3 regions of the Kitasatospora sp. NPDC029367 genome follow, and region 2 is predicted to be linked to each of the others. Evidence: riboswitches for the same ligand, from Rfam matches in the RefSeq annotation. Region 2 holds a riboswitch; each other region holds the start of a gene.
The links. Region 2 has a riboswitch for cobalamin ahead of metE (5-methyltetrahydropteroyltriglutamate--homocysteine S-methyltransferase). Riboswitches for the same ligand answer to the same signal wherever they lie in the genome.
Positions count from the first base shown of each region.

Region 1 (4,055 bases), on a different contig from region 2:
TGGTCCTCCGCCGACAGCAGCGCCAGCGTCCCGTACATCGCCGCGAACACCCCGCCCCGGTCGATGTCCCCGACCACCACCACCGGCAGCGCGGCGGCCGTGGCCAGCCCCATGTTGGCGATGTCCCGGTCCCGCAGGTTGATCTCGGCGGGGGAGCCGGCGCCCTCGCACACCACCACGTCGTAGCGGGCGCGCAGATCGGCCAGACACTCCAGCGCCCGTTCCAGCAGGACGGGCTTGCGCTCCCGGTAGTCCAGCGCGCCCACCTCGGCCACCGGCCTGCCGAGCAGCACTACCTGGCTGCGGCCGTCCGCGCCCGGCTTGAGCAGCACCGGGTTCATCGCCGCCTCCGGCTCCACCCGGGCGGCCTGCGCCTGCATCGCCTGGGCACGGCCGATCTCGGCGCCGTCGGCGGTGACGAAGGAGTTCAGCGACATGTTCTGCGCCTTGAACGGGGCCACCCGCACACCCTGCCGGGCCAGCCAACGGCAGATCCCGGCCGTCACCACGCTCTTGCCCGCGTCCGAGGTCGTCCCCGCGACCAACAGTGCGTTGCTCATGCGCCCGCCTCGCTACGCTCGGCAGGCGCTTCGCACAACGCGCACCTTCCGATGATGAACTCGCTGCGCTCGCTCATTCGCCCGCCCCGCACAACGCGCACCCTCCGATGATGAACTCGCTGCGCTCGCTCATGCCCCACCCTTCTTCCTCATCAGCATCCGCAGCAGGACGTGCCCCGCGACCGTCGTACCCAGCGCCAGCGCGCCCACCCGCCGGGACAGCGTGCAGGCCCGCTCGATGTCGTCCACCGTCACCGGCCGCAACTCCGCACCCAGGACCGGCCGGTGCTCCACCCGCTCCCCGTACTGCAACGTCCCGCCCAGCCGGACCCCGACCGCCCCCGCGAAGGCCGACTCGGCCTGGCCCGCGTTCGGGCTCGGGTGCGCGGAACCGTCCCGGCGCCAGACCCGCCAGGCGGTCCGGGGCTCGGGCGCGGCGGCCACCGTCAGCAGGGCCGTCAGCCGGGCACCCGGCCAGCCCGCCACGTCGTCCAGCCGGGCCGAGGCCCAACCGAAGCGGGCGTAGCGGGGCGAGCGATGGCCCACCATGGCGTCCAGGGTGTTCACCGCACGGAAGGCCAACAGCCCCGGCGTACCGGCCAAAGCGCCCCAGACCAGCGCGTTCACCACGGCATCCGCCGTGTTCTCCGCCACCGACTCGACCACCGCCCGGGCGATCTGCTGCCCGTCCAGCGCACTCGGATCCCGCCCGCACAGGTGCGGCAGCCGCTCCCGGGCCGCCGTCAGATCGCCGACGGCCAGCGAGCGTCCGATGGTGCGGGCCTCCCGGGTCAGCGAGGTGCCACCGAGCACCGTCCAGGTCGCCCCCGCCGCTAACGCGGCCCGGCCCAGCGGACGGCGCCCGACCGTACGGTCCAGAGCGAGCGCGCCGGCCGCCACCGCACCCACGCACACCGCGGTGTACCCGGCACCGGCCGCCCGGCCGTCGCGCCACAGCCGCCGCTCCAGCCGCCCCGCGGCCGTGCCGAACAGGGCGACGGGGTGCCCGCGGCGCGGGTCGGCGTACCGGGCGTCGGCGGCGTAGCCCGCGAGCGCGCCCAGGCCGAAGGCGGCGGCCCGGGTCAGCGGGCGCACAACAACGAAAGGCTGGGAATCCAACCGGGCGGGGCAGCCTGCATCGCGTGGGTGTCCTCACTCAGGGTCCGCGCCCTGGATCGACGTACCGGGGGCGAGAGTCTCCTGGCTTCCGGGTCCGACGCACCCCCGGGCCTTCCAGCGGCCCCTGACGGGCCGCCGTGGCACTTTCCGAGCGTGCTCCCCGGTGACAGTGGCGGGACCGCGCCGGACTCGCACCGGCTTCCTCTCCATGCCTCCGTTTGGCCCCAGGATCCCATCACGCGCCCGAACCGGGAGTCAACCGAGGTCACGGAGGGGTTGGTCACACGACACGCCCGCCCCCGCCCTGTGCGATCGCCCAGCCCCACGACGGGCCCGGCGCCCCCGCTTCGTGCGTTCGGCGGCTGGGGCCGCGCCGCGAGCCACGCCTACGGTTCGGCCATGCGCCGCAGAAAGCCCCCCGCCGCCGCCCCCACCCCGGTGCCGTTCTCACCGGAGGCCGCCCGGGCCCACCGAACCGGCCTAGGGCTGACCCCCGAGCAGGTCGCCGAGGGCATGGCCGCACACGGCGTCCGACTGCTCCCCGGCCACGTCCTCGCCTGGGAGGACGGCGTGCTGCGCCCCGGCGAGACCGAGTTCATCGCCCTCGCCCGCGCCCTCTGGTGCCCGGCCGCCGCCCTGATGCCCGGCCCCCCGGTCACCCTGCGCGACCACCGCCTCGCCCGGGAACTCCCCCCGGAGACCGTCGCCGAACGGGTCGGCATCCCCCTCCCCACCTACCGCCAGGCCGAACTGACCGGCCACTGGGACGGCGACCCCGACCAGACCCACGCCCTCGCCCAGGTCCTCGGTCTGCGCCTCACCGAACTGATCGAAGCCACCGGCCGCCGCGAGGCCCTCGACACCCTGCTCCGCCAATGCGTGGCCGGCCGCTGGCAACCCCACCTCCGCCCGATCGCCCACCTCGTCCCCGTCCCCGAACCCGACCTCGCCGCCGTCCTCCCCGTCCTCCACCAGGAACACCACATCCCCTCCCACTGGGGCACCACCACCCACCCCACCACCCCCACCCCACCCCTCACCCCCCGCTTCTGGCACCTCCTCAGCACCCACCACCCCACCATCCCCGTCTGACCACACCACCCCACAAACACCAACCCCCCCACACACACGCCACCCCCCACCCCCACCCCCACCCACCTACCCGCACTCACCCACCCACCCCCACCACCCCCCTCCCCCCACCCGACCCAGGCGAGAGGGACGCGCTGCGGGAGGGGGCGGTGGAGGGGGTGGGTGCGGAAGGGGGCGTGACGGGTGATTTTCAGACCGCCAACGGCGCCCAGCACCCCTCGATGAGGGTCGGCGGTCTGAAAATCATCCAGCCCCCGGAGCGCCCACCCCCGGAACCGCCCCCGGACCAACCCACCCTCCCGAGAGCCCACCCCCCAACCAAAGCCCCGCGCAGCGGCCCCCGGCCCCCAGACGGCCCAGCCCAGTGGCCGCCCCGCCAGGCCCCTTGTGGACTGGTCCTCGAACACCGTCCAGGTCCGTGAACAGAGCGGGGATCGATATGCGTTGGAGAACCGCAGCCGTCGTGGCGGCCGCCACCGGAGCCGCCGCCGGGGCCGCCGTCCTGGTCGTCGGCCGTCGGGCTTCCGAGCGGATGGTCCGTCCGGGTGCGGGCCCAACCGCCGGCGGCCAGGGTTCGGGGCCGGTGCTGGTGCAGAGCCTGGCGGCGGGGCGGGTGACGTTCAGCCGGCGCCCGGAGAGCCTGCGGCCCGGCCGCTGGGCGGTGGAGTGGGCGGACGGCGGGCATGCCGTGGTGGAGGAGGTCCTGCACAGTGACGCGCAGGGCGTCACCCGGCGCCTGGTCCGGGCGGACCGGGGCACGCTGACGCCCGGCACGGAGGTCCGTTTCACTCCGCGCGTGTACCTGGGCGATCCGACCTCGGCGCTCGGCCTGGCCTTCACCGACACCGTGGCCGAGGGCGAGCTGGGCCCGCTGCCGGTCTGGCTGCTCGGCGGCAAGCGCGGCACCTGGGTGATCCTGGTCCACGGCCCGGAGGCGGACCGCGGGCAGACCCTTTCGGTGCTGCCGGCCCTGCACCGTCTGGGGCTGCCGGCGCTGGTGGTCACCTACCGCGGCGACGAGGGCGCCCCGGCCTCCCCGGACGGCTACAGCCACTTCGGCGAGACGGAGTGGCGGGACGTCGAGTCGGCGATGCGGCTGGCCCTGGACCACGGCGCGGGCCGGGTGATCCTGTACGGCTGGTCGGTGGGTGCGACGACGGTGCTGCAGACGGCGGCGCGGTCGGCCTGGGCGCACGCGATCAGCGGGATCGTGCTGGACTCGCCGGTCCTGGACCTGCCCGCGGCCGCCCGCCGGGACGCCGCCCGGGCGGGCTTCACCGGGGT
Region 1 is NZ_JBVHYH010000006.1:119,623-123,677, forward strand. It holds gene ACZ4W5_RS06125 (cobyric acid synthase) at 1-560, opposite strand, end outside; gene ACZ4W5_RS06130 (cobalamin biosynthesis protein) at 690-1,655, opposite strand; cobalamin riboswitch at 1,755-1,883, opposite strand; gene ACZ4W5_RS06135 (helix-turn-helix domain-containing protein) at 2,079-2,771, shown strand; gene ACZ4W5_RS06140 (alpha/beta hydrolase family protein) at 3,211-4,055, shown strand, end outside.
Region 1: another riboswitch for cobalamin. It lies ahead of ACZ4W5_RS06130 (cobalamin biosynthesis protein); the one in region 2 lies ahead of metE (5-methyltetrahydropteroyltriglutamate--homocysteine S-methyltransferase).

Region 2 (4,055 bases):
GAAGAGACGAAGGGGAAGGGGAACGACATGGCACTGCTCCTGTTCATCCTGCTCATCGCGGTGGTGTTCGGCTTCGTGGGTGTCCTGGTGAAGGGGCTGCTGTGGCTGCTCCTGATCGGGATCGTCCTCTTCGTGGGCGGCCTGGTGTTCGGCGGCCTGCGACTCGGCAGCCGCCGGGCCGGGAGGTAGCACGGACCAACCGGGGCGAGGCCGGAGCCGGGACCGGGGCCGGGGTCGACCGGTCGGCCCCGGCCCCCCGCCGCCGCCCCCGCCGGAAGTCCTGCCCCTGAATCACCGACCCCAGGCGCGACACCGCCCCCGCGCGGGGGCGGGCCCGGCAGTCGTGCGCCGGGCCCGCCCCCGAACTCTCGTGCTCAGCCCGTGAGTTCGGCCCGCAGGCGGCGGGCGGCGCCGACCAGGCTCTCCAGCGAGGCGCGGGTCTCGGGCCAGCCGCGGGTCTTGAGGCCGCAGTCGGGGTTGACCCAGAGCCGCTCGGCGGGGATCGCCGCGAGACCGGCCCGGAGCAGCTCGACGGCCTCCTCGGTGCTCGGCACGCGCGGGGAGTGGATGTCCCAGACGCCCGGGCCGACCTCGCGCGGGTACCCGGCGGCGGCCAGCTCTCCGGCGACCTCCATGTGCGAGCGGGCGGCCTCCAGGGAGATGACGTCGGCGTCGAGGTCGTCGATCGCGGTCATGATCGCGCCGAACTCGGCGTAGCACATATGGGTGTGCACCTGGGTGTCGGCGCGCACGCCCGAGGTGGCCAGCCGGAAGGCCTCGGTGGCCCAGCCCAGATAGGCCGGGCGGCCGGCGGCGCGCAGCGGCAGGGTCTCGCGCAGGGCCGGTTCGTCGACCTGGACGACGGCGGCACCGGCGGCCTCCAGGTCGGTGACCTCGTCGCGCAGGGCGAGGGCGACCTGCCGGGCGGTCTCGGCGAGCGGCTGGTCGTCGCGGACGAAGGACCAGGCGAGCATGGTGACCGGGCCGGTCAGCATGCCCTTGACCGGACGGTCGGTCAGGTCCTGGGCGTAGCGGAACCAGTCGACGGTCATCGGGTGCGGGCGGGAGATGTCCCCGGCCAGCACCGGCGGCCGGACGTAGCGGGTGCCGTAGGACTGCACCCAGCCGTGCCGGGTGGCCAGGTAGCCGGTGAGCTGCTCGGCGAAGTACTGGACCATGTCGTTGCGCTCGGGCTCGCCGTGCACCAGGACGTCCAGCCCGGCCTTCTCCTGGTAGGCGATGACCTCGCGGACCTCCGCCGCCATCCGCTCCCGGTACGCGGCGGCGTCGATCCGCCCGGCGGTCAGGTCGGCGCGGGCGACGCGCAGTTCGGTGGTCTGCGGGAAGGAGCCGATGGTGGTGGTCGGCAGCAGCGGCAGTGCGAGCCGGGCGCGCTGGGCCTCGGCCCGTACGGGGTAGGGCTGGGCACGCCGGGTGTCGCCCGGGGTGACGGCCGCGGTGCGGGCGCGGACGGCCGGGTCCCGGGTGATCGGCGAGGTGGCGCGGGAGGCCAGGTCGGCGCGGTTGGCGGCGAGTTCGGCGGTGATCGCGCCGGTGCCCTCGCGCAGGGCGCGGGCCAGCAGGGCGGCCTCGGTGGCCTTCTGCTTGGCGAAGGCCAGCCAGCGGGCGATCTGCGGGTCGATGTCGCGTTCGAGGGTGGCGTCGATCGGCACGTGCAGCAGCGAGCAGGACGGCGCGACGTCGACCCGGTCGGCGAGCCCGAGCAGGGTGGCCAGGGTGGCCAGCGAAGCGCCCAGGTCGTTGATCCAGATGTTGCGCCCGTCGATCACCCCGGCGACCAGGCGCTTGCCGGGCAGCCCGCCGACGGCGGCGAGGTCCTCCAGGTTGGCGGCGGCCGGCCCGGTGAAGTCCAGCGCCAGGCCCTCCACCGGGGCCTTGGCCAGCACCGCCAGGGCGTCGCCGAGGCGGTCGAAGTAGCTGGCCACCAGCAGCTTCGGCCGCTCGGTCCGCGCGCCCAGCTCACGGTAGGCCCGGGCGGCGGCGTTCAGCTCGGCCGGGGTCCGGTCCTGGACGAGCGCGGGCTCGTCCAGCTGCACCCACTGCGCGCCCGCGGCCCGGAGTGCCGCGAGCAGCTCCGCGTAGACGGGCAGCAGCCGGTCCAGCAGGGTGATCGGCTGGAAGTCGGGGGCCACCCCGGGCGCCGGCTTGGCGAGCAGCAGGTAAGTGACCGGTCCGACCAGCACCGGACGGGCGTCATGGCCGAGCGCGAGGGCCTCCTCGAACTCGGCGACGGCCTTGGCCGGGTCCGCGGCGAAGGCGGTGTCCGGCCCCAACTCCGGGACGAGGTAGTGGTAGTTGGTGTCGAACCACTTGGTCATCTCCAGCGGAGCGACGTCCTGGTTGCCGCGCGCCATGGCGAAGTAGCCGTCCAGCGGGTCGGCGTCGACCGCCTCCCGGTGCCGCGGCGGGATCGCACCGACCGCCACGGTGGTGTCCAGCACGTGGTCGTAGAGCGAGAAGTCGCCGGTCGGGACCTCCTCGATGCCGGAGTCGGCGAGCTGCTGCCAGTTCCCCCGGCGCAGGTCGGCGGCGGTGGCCAGCAGTGCCTCGGCGGTGACGGCGCCCTTCCAGTAGCCCTCGATCGCCTTCTTCAACTCCCGGCCCCGGCCCTGCCGGGGGTAGCCGTGGGCGGTGGCGAGGGTCGCCGCGGCTGCGGACTTCGTGGTCAAGGGACTCTCCTTCGCGAGTCTGATTCCTCAAGTGCCCGGCGACGGGGGCGAGGACGCGAAGGGACGACGGACCGGGCGACCGCCCGCACACATGTGCGGCTCCGCCTGGTGTGGTCGCCGACCCGCCCTCGAGGTCACCGGATGGCCGCGCGCGAACGGTCGCGCCCGGGCAGTGGCAGGTCTTCGGACTCGCGGGCCCGCCCGTCCTCGTCGAGGACCGGCACCTACTGGCCGTCGCTTCCCAGACCCGACCCGGGCCCAGTGCGTATGACGGCGGTCGTTCCCGCTCACCGCTGCGGGGCAGTCCCGGACTGGCCTGTTGAAAGGCGTCACCGGGTTCCCTCTTACGACGCCCCGCCTGGCGGACGGGGCGAACCAGCTGCACCTGCCACCCTACGTCCGGCCCGCCGGTTTCCGGCCGGAGAACCGCGCAATCGTCCGCATGGTGAGACCGCGCCGGCCGCCGAGCGGGGCGCGCGGATCTTCCCGCACTCCGGGTGCGACGTTCACGAATCGATGACGATGGGTAGTCGAAGGAGTGCCGAGAGCAGCCGAGTTGGGGGGTGGTCCAGGGAGCGACGATGCGGGAACACGAGGAGAGCGGTGCGCGGGCCGGGACGGACGGGCCGGACGGTTCGCGGGTGCCGTCGCAGGGCGGACCGGGCGCGGCCGAGGAGGCCGATCCCGGCTCCGGAAGACCGCCCCGGGCGGTGGGTGGCGCGGTCCGCTGGCCGGAGCAGATGCTGCCGCTGCTGCGTTCCCCGAACTCCGCCCACCCGGCGGCCGGGCACGGCGAGGAGGAGGACGAGGGTGCGGCCGAGCCGGGGCCCGCCGCGGTCGCCGCCGTGCTCGGACTCGCGCTGCTGGTGGGCGAGTTGATGCTGACCTGTGGCGAGGGCGCCGAGGACGTCGAGGCGGCGATGCTCGCCGTGGCGCGCACCTACCGGGTCCGTCCCTGCGACCCCCAGGTCGCCTTCACCCGGGTCGCGATCTCCTACCGGCCCGGCCACGGCGACCCGCCGGTGACGGCCGAACGCTTCGTCCGCCGCCCCACCGGGGACTACTCCGGGCTGGCCGCGCTGTTCCGGCTGGTCACCGAGATCACCGCGGGCGGGCTCGCCGTGGACGACGCCCACCGGCGGCTGCGCGCCGTGCGCCGGCACTGCCGCCACTACCCGGCCTGGGTCCTGGTCCTCTCCTCCGGCCTGCTGGCCGGCGCCGCCACCCTGCTGGTCGGCGGCCGGGCCGACGCCCGGGCCTGGCTGGTGTTCGTGAGCGCCGTGGTCACCACGGTGGTGGGCGGCGTGCTGGCCGACCGGGTCGAACGGCACGACCTGCCGGAGTTCTACCGGATCGCGGCGGCCG
Region 2 is NZ_JBVHYH010000075.1:35,492-39,546, forward strand. It holds gene ACZ4W5_RS30850 (hypothetical protein) at 28-189, shown strand; gene metE (5-methyltetrahydropteroyltriglutamate--homocysteine S-methyltransferase) at 375-2,690, opposite strand; cobalamin riboswitch at 2,864-3,068, opposite strand; gene ACZ4W5_RS30860 (threonine/serine exporter family protein) at 3,272-4,055, shown strand, end outside.

Region 3 (4,055 bases), on a different contig from region 2:
GCCGGCAGCCAGCGGGCACGCTGCGCCTCGGTCCCGTAGCGGTCCACCATCCAGCCGACCATGTTGTGGATGGACAGGTAGGCGGCGATCGACGGGCAGCCGGTCGCGAGCGCCTCGAAGGCGACCACCCCGTCCAGTCGGGAGAGCTCCGATCCGCCGACGTCCTCGCGCACGTACACACCGGCCAGGCCCACGTCCGCCGCCTTGCGCAGCACGTCGACCGGGAAGTGCTCGTCCCGGTCCCAGGCCACCGCGTGCGGGGCGAGGTGCTCGTCGGCGAAGGCCCGGGTCGCCTCCGCGACGGCGCGCTGGTCGTCCGTCAGGTCACTTGCGTGCACCGTGCTCATCCCATCGTCGGCATGGTGAAGCTCGCGCCCTCCTTGACCCCGGAGGGCCAGCGCGAGGTGACGGTGCGGGTGCGGGTGTAGAAGCGGATCGAGTCCGGGCCGTGCTGGTTGAGGTCGCCGAAGCCGGAGCGCTTCCAGCCGCCGAAGGTGTGGTAGGCGATTGGCACCGGGATCGGCACGTTGACCCCGACCATGCCGGTGTTCACCCGGCGGGCGAAGTCCCGGGCGGTGTCGCCGTCCCGGGTGTAGATGGCCACGCCGTTGCCGAACTCGTGCTCGCTCGGCAGCCGCAGCGCCTCCTCGTAGTCAGCGGCGCGGACCACGGTCAGGACCGGGCCGAAGATCTCCTCCCGATAGATCCGCATGCCGGGGGTGACCCGGTCGAACAGCGAGGCGCCGAGGAAGTAGCCGTCCTCGTGGCCGGGAAGGCGGAAGTCCCGTCCGTCCACGACGAGTTCGGCTCCCTCCCGGACCCCGAGGTCCAGGTAGCCGCGGACCCGCTCCAGGGCGTCGCGGCCGACCAGCGGACCGAAGTCGGCCGCCGGGTCGTCCGAGCGGCCGACCTTCAAGGCGGCGATCCGCTCGACCAGCTTCGCCACCAGCGCGTCCGCGGTCTCCTCCCCGACCGGGACGGCGACCGAGATCGCCATGCAGCGTTCGCCGGCCGAGCCGTAGCCGGCGCCGACGAGGGCGTCGGCGGCCTGGTCGAGATCGGCATCCGGCATCACGATCATGTGGTTCTTCGCGCCGCCGAAGCACTGTGCGCGCTTGCCGTGCGCCGCCGCGGTCGCGTAGACGTACTGGGCGATCGGGGTCGAACCGACGAAGCCGAGCGCCTCGACCCGGGGGTCCTCCAGCAGCGTGTCCACGGCCTCCTTGTCGCCGTTGACGACGTTGAGCACGCCCGGGGGAAGCCCCGCTTCGAGGAAGAGCTCGGCCAGGCGCAGCGGCACCGAAGGGTCGCGCTCGGAGGGCTTGAGGACGAAGGCGTTGCCGCAGGCCAGCGCGGGCGCGGCCTTCCAGAGCGGGATCATCGCCGGGAAGTTGAACGGCGTGATGCCCGCGACCACGCCGAGTGGCTGGCGCATCGAGTAGACGTCGATGCCGGTGCCGGCGTTGTCGCTGAACTCGCCCTTCAACAGGTGCGGGATCCCGGCGGCGAACTCCACCACCTCCAGGCCGCGCTGGATGTCGCCGTGGGCGTCGGCCACGGTCTTGCCGTGCTCGGCGGAGAGCAGCCGGGCCAGGTCCTCCTTCTCCTGCTCGACCAGGTGCAGGAAGCGCAGCAGCACCCGCGCCCGCCGCTGCGGGTTCCAGGCGGCCCACTCGGGCTGGGCCTGCGCGGCGTCGGCGATCACCGCCTCGACCTCGGCCCGGTCGGCCAGCGGCACCCGGGCCTGCACCCGGCCGGTGTTGGGGTCGTACACGTCGCCGAACCGGCCGGACGTCCCGGCGACGCGCTTGCCGCCGACGAAATGGGTCAGTTCACGGACCATCGGTTCCTTCTCTCATCGTGGATGGGGAGAGGAGGAATGGAGAGACCACCGCCACCGTCCGGGCGCACGGTCGTGCGCGCCTACGGCGGTCCGGCGGTTGACGTCAGCGTCGGGGGAGCAGGTGTGCCCCGACGGTCAGCACGGCAGGGCAAGGGGCAGCGGAACGGGAAAGGCAGCCCGGAGTCATGCGTGTCGTCTCCATCCTCGTGGAAAACACGGACCACCCGCGGCCGGTATCCTGACTCCCGGATCCACGCCCGCCCCCAGGCCTTCCCGGCTGGCTGCCAGTGGCCGTCATCCACGAGGACGAACTCCCCGGTCACAGTGGCGGGACCGTGCCGGACTCACACCGGCTTCCCTGACACCGCGGACCTGGCATCGACCATATAGTCGGACGTCCTAGTAAGTCCAGAGGTCCGGGGTCCGAGGCCCGCGGCGCGCCCTGCTGTCGTGACCTCCCCCGCGTCCCCCCCCCGGGTCGTGCGTCAGGCCTGGTCGGAGGCGTCGCCGTAGACGTTGTCGGGGCTGACCACCCGGGTGATGGCCCGGCCGAGCAGGGTGCTGGGGTTCTCGCCGTTCGAGGGGATGTCCGTGTTGAGCAGGATCACCATCGTCGCCTTCTGGGCGGGCAGGTAGACCGTCAGACTCTGGTAGCCGGGCAGGGAGCCCGCGTGGCCGATCCACCCGTGGTTGATGTCGATGCCCAGTCCGTAGGCGTCACCCGGCGCGCCGGTGGGGTGCGCGTCGAGGCGCTCCGCCTGGGTCTTCGGGGACAGCAGGCCGCCGGTCGCGACGTTCTCCGCCCAGGAGCGCATGTCGTCGAGGTCCGAGATCATCGCGCCGGCTGCCCAGCCCCAGCTCGGGTTGAAGTCCGTGGCATCCGCCACCGTGCCGTCCGGCGTCATGTCGGTGTAGCCGTGGGCGTGCGGCAGCGGGAACTCCGCCGCCACCGGCAGGAAGGTGCGGTCCAGGCCGCTCGGCCGCGTGATCAGGTCCCGGATCGCGTCCCGCAAGGGGCGGTGGGTGACCTTCTCGACGACCAGGCCGAGCAGCACGGTGTTGGTGTTGGAGTAGTCGAACTGCGTGCCGGGCGGGAACTGGTTGGGATGCTCGAAAGCGATGTCGAGCAGCTCGTTCGGCGACCACTGGCGATGCGGCTCGGTCGTCAGCAGGTGCTGGAAGCCCGGGTCCTTGCTGTAGGCGAACAGGCCGCTGCGCATGTCCGCGAGCTGACGCAGCGTGATGTGCTCTCCGTCGGGCACCCCGTCGACGTATGCGGAGATCGGGTCGTCCAGGCCGACCTCGCCGCGGTCGACGAGCTGGAGCAGCGCGGTGACGGTGAAGGTCTTGGTCTCGCTGCCGATCCGCATGTTCAGGTCGGTTCGCATCGGGGCGCAGTCGCTCGTGTCCGCGACGCCGAAAGCCCGTACGTAGCGCGGCTGTCCGGGCTTCCAGACGCCCACGATCACGCCGGGGACACCGGCGTCGGCGGCCGTCTGCCGGATCACCCGGTCCAGCTTGGCCGCGGTCGCTTCCCAGGACTGCGACGCGGCGGCCGGTTCCCTGGGGACCGGTACGGCCGCCGCGGGCGCGGCGATCCCGGGCAGGGAGGCTGCCAGGCAGGCAGAGATGGTCGTCACGGTGCGCAGCAGGGCAGATCGGCCCGTTCGGATAGGCATACGCCCCTGGATAGGTCGTTCCAGGCTTCTGCCCGCGGCACCGCACCGGCCCCCCTACGGACATTCATCCGAATGCCTCCGGGATCGCCGCGCATCGGGATCGCGGTGCAGCGGACCCCGACGGCGTCAGCGCGTGATGCGGTCGATCACCAGGCGCTCGAAGAGGTCCTCGGGCAGGTCGTCCTGGTACCGCTCGACCGAGCGATGCGCCGCGGCCGGGTCGCCGTGCCAGCGGCTGATGACGTCCTCGTTGAAGTCGATCAGCCGGCGCACGTCGTCCGGGGTCAGCTCGGGGTGGAACTGGCATCCGAAGACCCGCTCGCCGTAGCTCAGCGCCTGGACGGAGGTGTGCTCGTTGCGGTACTCGATCCGCACGCCGTCCACTTCCTCGATCTGCGGACTGATCGCCTGGTAGTGGAACGACGGCACGACGCCGACGCCCCGGCGGTCGCCGACCCGGTTCACCTCGGTCAGGCCGACCTCGATGCCCGAGGTGTCGATGATCGAGCCCGGACGCAACGCCTCGGCGATCA
Region 3 is NZ_JBVHYH010000029.1:61,629-65,683, reverse strand. It holds gene ACZ4W5_RS18255 (acyl-CoA dehydrogenase family protein) at 1-347, opposite strand, end outside; gene ACZ4W5_RS18250 (CoA-acylating methylmalonate-semialdehyde dehydrogenase) at 344-1,843, opposite strand; cobalamin riboswitch at 2,055-2,234, opposite strand; gene ACZ4W5_RS18245 (serine hydrolase domain-containing protein) at 2,329-3,522, opposite strand; gene ACZ4W5_RS18240 (type 1 glutamine amidotransferase) at 3,649-4,055, opposite strand, start outside.
Region 3: another riboswitch for cobalamin. It lies ahead of ACZ4W5_RS18250 (CoA-acylating methylmalonate-semialdehyde dehydrogenase); the one in region 2 lies ahead of metE (5-methyltetrahydropteroyltriglutamate--homocysteine S-methyltransferase).